Linked DNA regions of Simiduia agarivorans SA1 = DSM 21679. The protein of the gene in region 1 interacts with the protein of each later gene in a pairwise test. Links are inferred from orthologs where the notes say so. Each region holds a gene or a part of one and is shown in the gene's direction. Other genes may lie near its edges. The genes, in order: typA and rlmKL.

Region 1 (3,299 bases):
GCCGGCGTTAAAGCCGCGGGTGACCAGGTGGATGGCGTAGCTTGTGTCGAGGTCTGTACCCTCTGGCAGTAGCCGGGACATGACAAATCTGACCGATCTGGGCGCATGAACGGTGTGGTTGGTAAGTGCTTGCACGCTTGTCAGGTCAGGATATCTGTCACCATTCACGAACACGGTGGGGTGGATACGGGTCAGATCCGTTGCTGAGCAGAGGTATTGGCTGGCAAACGCCTGTCGGTATTCCTGGCTTACCAGCGCAACCTCCACTTTGCCTGCCTGTGTCAACTGAATGAAACGATTCAGTGGCACCTTTTGAATCGACAGCCGCTCGCCGGCATCCAGCGCTGCCAGGCGCAGCAGGTCCAGGGTCAGTCCCCTGGGACTGGGGTCGCCCGCATTCTGGAAATGAAACGGTGGGAAGTCCACAAAATAGTAGTGCAGCCGGTCCTGCGCCTGGCTCGCGAAGGCGCTGGGAATCAGTAACAGGGCGAGTAACAGCTGCTTCAAAACCGGGTATTCCTTGCTGTGTTCACACTTTAGTTTAGGCGGTCTACCAAGTCTTCGCGCATTTGACTGTTTATTGAGCACCGACACCGGTATAATGCGCGCCCTTTGTTTCCACCCTATTCACTCAGAGATACCCCTTGTGATCGAGAATTTACGCAATATTGCCATTATCGCCCACGTTGACCATGGCAAAACCACCCTGGTAGACAAGTTGTTAAGCCAGTCCGGCACCCTTGATCGCAAGAACGTGGGTACCGAGCGGATCATGGATTCTAATGATCAGGAGCGTGAGCGCGGTATTACCATTCTCGCCAAAAATACGGCTATCGAGTGGAACGGCTACCACATCAACATTGTGGATACCCCCGGACACGCCGACTTCGGCGGTGAGGTTGAGCGCGTGCTGTCGATGGTGGATTGCGTGTGTCTGCTGGTGGACGCGGTGGACGGCCCCATGCCGCAAACCCGTTTTGTAACCTCCAAGGCGTTTGAAAAAGGCCTGAATCCCATTGTAGTGATCAACAAGGTGGATCGCCCCGGCGCGCGTCCAGACTGGGTGATGGATCAGGTGTTTGACCTGTTCGACCGCCTGGGCGGCACCGACGAGCAGCTGGACTTCCCCGTGGTATACGCCTCGGCCCTGAACGGCATCGCCGGTCTGGATCTGGATGACATGGCTGAAGACATGACGCCCCTGTTCCAGATGATCGTGGACAAGGTGCAGCCGCCGGCGGTAGACCGCGATGGCCCGTTCCAGATGCAGATTTCTGCGCTCGATTACAACTCCTACGTGGGTGTTATCGGTGTGGGCCGCATCAAGCGTGGTTCGGTCAAGCCCAACCAGCAGGTGGTGATCGTTGATGACGAAGGCAAAACCCGCAAGGGCAAAATCCTGCAGGTGATGGGTTACCTGGGCCTTGAGCGCGTGGAAGAAACCGAAGCTTTTGCGGGCGACATTGTGTGTGTCACCGGTATCGAAGGCCTGAACATTTCCGACACCCTGTGCGACCCGCAAAATGTGGAAGCGCTGCCGCCGTTGATGGTGGATGAGCCCACCGTGAGCATGACCTTCCAGGTGAACGATTCGCCCTTCGCTGGTAAAGAAGGCAAGTTCGTGACCTCGCGCAATATCAAAGACCGTCTGGATCAGGAGCTGATCCACAACGTGGCGCTGCGCGTTCAGCAGGGCGACAGCCCGGACAAGTTCATTGTCTCTGGCCGCGGTGAGCTGCACCTTTCCGTATTGATTGAAAACATGCGTCGCGAAGGCTTTGAGCTGGGTGTGTCGCGCCCCGAAGTGATCCAGAAAGAAATCGACGGCGTGATTCAGGAGCCGTTCGAGCAGGTGGTGATCGACGTGGAAGAACAGCACCAGGGTTCTATCATGGAAGAACTGGGTCTGCGCAAAGCCGAAATGACCAACATGGAGCCCGACGGTCAGGGCCGTGTCAAACTGGAATTCATCGTGCCTTCGCGCGGCCTGATCGGCTTCCGCGGTCAGTTCCTGACGCTGACGTCCGGTTCCGGCATCATGACGTCGATCTTTGATCATTACGGTCCGGTCAAGCAGGGCGAAGTGGCCAAGCGCATCAACGGCGTGCTGGTGTCTATGGTGAAGGGCAAAACCCTGGCCTACGGTCTGCACCCGCTGCAGGATCGCGGCCGCTTGTTCCTGGGCGCCGGTGAAGAAATTTACGAAGGCCAGATCGTCGGTCTGCACAGCCGAGGCAACGACCTGGTGGTAAACCCCACCAAGGCCAAGCAGCTCACCAACGTACGCGCCTCCGGTACCGATGACGCGCTGACCTTGTCACCGCCCGTGCGCCACACCTTGGAGCAGGCGCTGGAATTCATCGAAGACGACGAGCTGGTGGAAGTGACGCCGCAAAGCATCCGCCTGCGTAAAAAGCTGCTCACTGAAAACGAGCGCAAGCGCGCGAAAAAGTAATCGCCCGTGTGATGAAAAAGACCGGCAGTTGCCGGTCTTTTTGTTTGGCAGTCAGTTGATAAATCAAAAGGTGTCCTTGTGAAATCCGGTAGCAAAAGTCCGCGTGGAAAATTCCCTGCGTCAAAAAAAACGCCCGCGCGTGGGTCGAGCAAAACCTCCGCCGGTTTTTCGGCTGCAGGACCCTGGGCTTTGATCTGGCAGGCGTGGCAGGCCCAGCCCGCGGGCACCCATCTGGACCGCTGGCTGAGTGCCAATCTCGCCAAATTGGTGCCGGCACCGGGCGCGCATGCCGCGTTAGTCACGCGCCTGCAGAAGGCGGTGGCGTATCAACAACTGATATGCGCGCTGGCCCATCAGTTTGAAGCCGGGCACGCCAATATCGACTGGCTGGCGTGGGACGCCAAGTGGACGCCCGAGCAGGTGACGCGTTTGTCAGCGTCGCAAATTGAGCAATGGCTGGATCTCCGGTTAAACCCAGAGCCCGCGCAAGCCGCACCTGAGTTGGCGAAGAAAATCCAACTGGCGCAATCCTTTCGCGCAGGCACGGAAAGCAATCCGTCATTGTTTGCTCTGTGGCATGGTTTGCGACCGGGTTGGATGGCCGCAATAAGCAAGCGCGCCGAACTCAGTGGTTGGTCTAAGGCGCAATTAAATGCATTTGCGGCCGCCCAGGCGTTGCCCCCGCCTTTGTGGTTGCGTCTGCAATCCGACATGACGCCTGAGCAAGCCAAAACGTCACTTGAACAAGACGGTGTGTTGGTTGAGCTGAGTGAGCAGGGCTTGTGCGCTCACGGGGGTAAATCCATCAAACTTAGCCAGCTGCACAAAGCCGGCGCGCTCGAAG
Region 2 (3,231 bases), 2.9 Mb from region 1 along the record:
TGTCAGTATCCTTGTTGCTAATGCTGCTGTCCCCGACCATAGCCCTGGGTGCGAGTGACCGTCGGGCAGGCTTACCTTGATTAACTCTGGCGACAGCAACCACGACCGCGAACGCGGGGGCTGCTTCGCCAGAGGGGGTGTCCGTCATGACCGGCCACCAAGTCTGCTTTACGCAGGCATAGCGGGCGTTAACCCGTTACAATGGCGCCTTTTGACGGCGCGGGGTTCAGTACACCAAATTGCCGTCGGCTTGTGAATGAATTTAATGGTCTATGCTTAGCGCCTTTTATGGCATGTGAGCATAAACTCGGAGCTTAGAGGCTCAGGAAGTTAAAACATGGTTTCTTATGAATTTTTTGCCGCTTGTCCAAAAGGCCTGGAATCACTCCTGTTAGAGGAATTGACCGGCCTTGGGGCCAGCCCTGTGCGAGAAACAGTGGCAGGAGTGTACTTTACCGGTGGCTTGGAGCTCGGCTATCGGGCCTGCCTCTGGTCCCGTCTGGCAAATAAAATTTTGTTGCCATTGGCCAATTTTGATTTACAGGACGCCGAGGATTTGTATGAGGGCGTCAGTGCCATTGCCTGGCACGAGCATCTTTCGCCCAGCAGCAGTTTTGTGGTGGATTTCGTGGGGACTAACGCGGCGGTACGCAACAGCCAATTCGGCGCGTTAAAGACCAAGGACGCTATCGTTGACGTAATCCGCAATGCGACCGGCGAACGTCCATCGGTTGCGCGCGATAATCCCGATCTGCGTATCAACGTACGGCTCAGTCGCGGTAAGGCGGCGGTCTCGCTGGATTTATCCGGCGACAGCCTGCACCGGCGGGGCTATCGGCAGAAACAAGGGGCGGCGCCACTGAAGGAAAACCTGGCCGCGGCACTTTTGCTGCGTGCCGACTGGCCCGCCATCGCTGCCCGGGGCGGCGCGTTACTCGACCCCATGTGCGGTTCCGGCACGCTGCTGGTTGAAGCGGCGATGATGGCAGCCGATATTGCGCCGGGTCTGTTGCGCGCGCGTTTTGGTTTTGAGCGCTGGTTGCAGCACCGCAATGATGTCTGGTTGACGATTCGGGAAGAGGCGATCGAGCGCAAACGAGCCGGTCTTGCCAGAACGCTGCCGGAAATCCGCGGCTATGATGCCGATATTCACGTGATCCGAAGCGCAGAGGCTAATGTGCTGGCGGCCAAGCTGGACCATTGGGTACGCCTGAGCCGTAAAGAACTGAAGGATTTCACCCTGCCCACCCACAAGCAACTCGAGGCGGGCCTGGTGATCACCAATCCGCCCTACGGCGAGCGCCTGGGCGATGCCGATGCGTTGCGCTATCTGTATGCCTACCTGGGCGATCGCATGCGTTCGGCATTTCCGGGTTGGTCGTTGGCGGTGTTTACCGGCAATCCCGATCTGTGCCATGAAATGAAACTGAAGGCGCACAAGAAGTACAAGTTCTTTAACGGCAAGTTGCCGTCTGAATTGCTCTTATTTGATATTCGCGAACAGCAGGCTCAACCCGAACGCAAGCCCGATGCGCCAATCGAATTGCGCCCAGTGGTTTTGTCGGCCGGCGCGGAAATGTTTGCTAACCGGTTAAAGAAAAACCAGAAGCAGTTGGCCAAATGGATCAAGCGGGAAAATATTCACTGCTATCGCCTGTATGATGCAGATATGCCCGAATATGCCGTGGCGGTGGATGTGTACGAAGGCTATGCCCATGTGCAGGAGTATCAACCTCCGGCAAAAGTGGACGAGACCGCAGCACGGCGCCGGATGGAAGAGGTGCGCGATGCGCTGCCGGGCGTGCTTGGCATCAGCCAGGATCACATCAGTTACAAAACCCGTCGCCGTACCGCCGGCAAACAACAGTATGAGAAACAGCAGGTGCGCGCGGTCCACCCGCTGGTGCCAGTGCGTGAAGGGCAGGTCCGGCTATTGGTGGATCTGTGGCAATACCTGGATGCCGGCTTGTTCCTGGATCATCGCCCGTTGCGGCTGCGCATTGCCAACGAGTCGCGCGGTAAACGCTTCCTGAATCTGTTTTGTTATACCGCAACGGCTTCTGTGCATGCGGCGGTAGGCGGCGCGCGTTTTACTCACTCGGTGGACATGTCGCGCACCTACCTGGATTGGGCCCGCAAGAATTTTGCCGAAAATGGCCTGGGTGAACAGCAGAATCGCCTTGAGCAGGCGGACTGTTTGCAGTGGTTGGCAACGGCCAAAGGCGAGTACGACATCATCATGCTCGACCCCCCGAGTTTTTCCAATTCCAAACGCATGGAGGGCGTACTTGATATCCAGCGCGATCAGGTTCAGCTGATTGATGATGCCATGCGCTTGCTGGCGCCAAAAGGCGTGCTGTATTTTTCCAATAACCTGCGCAGCTTCACCCTGGCACCGGAGATCGAGACTCGCTATCGGGTGGAAGATATTACCCGCGAGACACTCGACCCCGATTTTTCACGCAACAGCAAAATCCATCACTGCTGGTCGATCCGGCACTCCTGACGCAGGGCGCTGGCAAAGGCATTGCTGGCATCCAGCAATTGCTGCCTGCGCGCCGCGCCTTCGCCTTCGCTGAAGCAGAAGGACAGGCGCAATTGGTTCAGTCCAGCCATCGGGTTGCGTGCACGGGCATCGTCCGGATAAAAACTGAAGGTGGGAATGGTGACCACGCCATAGTCTGCCACCAGTCGCTCGGTAAAGGCGGTATCACAGTGCAAGCTCGGGTGATTGAGCGTAAACACGGAAAAAAAGCCGGCGCCGGGCTCTGTCCATTGAAACAAATCCGGGTGGTCGCCCAGGCGCTGTTTCAGCGTCGACAGCAACAGGTCGCGGTTCTCGCGGTAGAGCGCAATTTTTTGCTCGGCCATGGGCCAGAGGCTGGCGCGGGTGGCGAAACTGTCATCGCCCAAAAATGCGGCAAAGGCCATCAGCGCTTCCGGATTGTGCAGCAACGTCTGGCTGCTGGCTTCTGTGAGCAGCAAGTCGGTTAAAGCCTTATTGCTGCCATCCTTGAGTGTGATCCGGGCCTGGGTGAAGGCAAAACCGATACGCGGGCCCGGTAGACCGACTTTGGACGCGGTAAACAGATGTACCGTCTGCTCTGGCGCCAGGCTGTAAAAAATGTGCGGGCGGTCTTCCGGCGCATCAAAACTGATGTAGTTGTAGGGTGCATCTTCAACCACTAACACATCTTCGTCTCTTAGCACCTCGAGAATCGCGCGGCGACG

What was found.
Region 2: the proteins of typA (region 1) and rlmKL interact in binary tests that used the Escherichia coli proteins (3 or more experiments, as listed by UniProt). The link is inferred for Simiduia agarivorans SA1 = DSM 21679 from one-to-one orthologs.

What each region holds. Positions count from the first base shown.
Region 1 is NC_018868.3:3,126,892-3,130,190, forward strand. The notes cover bases 71-3,050. They hold typA (translational GTPase TypA), read left to right. Parts: upstream 71-646; coding sequence 647-2,455; downstream 2,456-3,050. Other genes in these bases: M5M_RS14115 (hypothetical protein), read right to left, coding at 71-507; M5M_RS14125 (RsmB/NOP family class I SAM-dependent RNA methyltransferase), read left to right, coding at 2,645-3,050. In the rest of the region: more of M5M_RS14115, read right to left, coding at 1-70; more of M5M_RS14125, read left to right, coding at 3,051-3,299. UniProt on the Escherichia coli protein: A 50S ribosomal subunit assembly protein with GTPase and nucleotide-independent chaperone activity, required for 50S subunit assembly at low temperatures, may also play a role in translation.
Region 2 is NC_018868.3:228,589-231,819, forward strand. The notes cover bases 10-2,921. They hold rlmKL (bifunctional 23S rRNA (guanine(2069)-N(7))-methyltransferase RlmK/23S rRNA (guanine(2445)-N(2))-methyltransferase RlmL), read left to right. Parts: upstream 10-337; coding sequence 338-2,506; downstream 2,507-2,921. Other genes in these bases: M5M_RS01070 (pyridoxal phosphate-dependent aminotransferase), read right to left, coding at 2,479-2,921. In the rest of the region: more of M5M_RS01070, read right to left, coding at 2,922-3,231. UniProt on the Escherichia coli protein: Specifically methylates the guanine in position 2445 (m2G2445) and the guanine in position 2069 (m7G2069) of 23S rRNA. Methylation occurs before assembly of 23S rRNA into 50S subunits.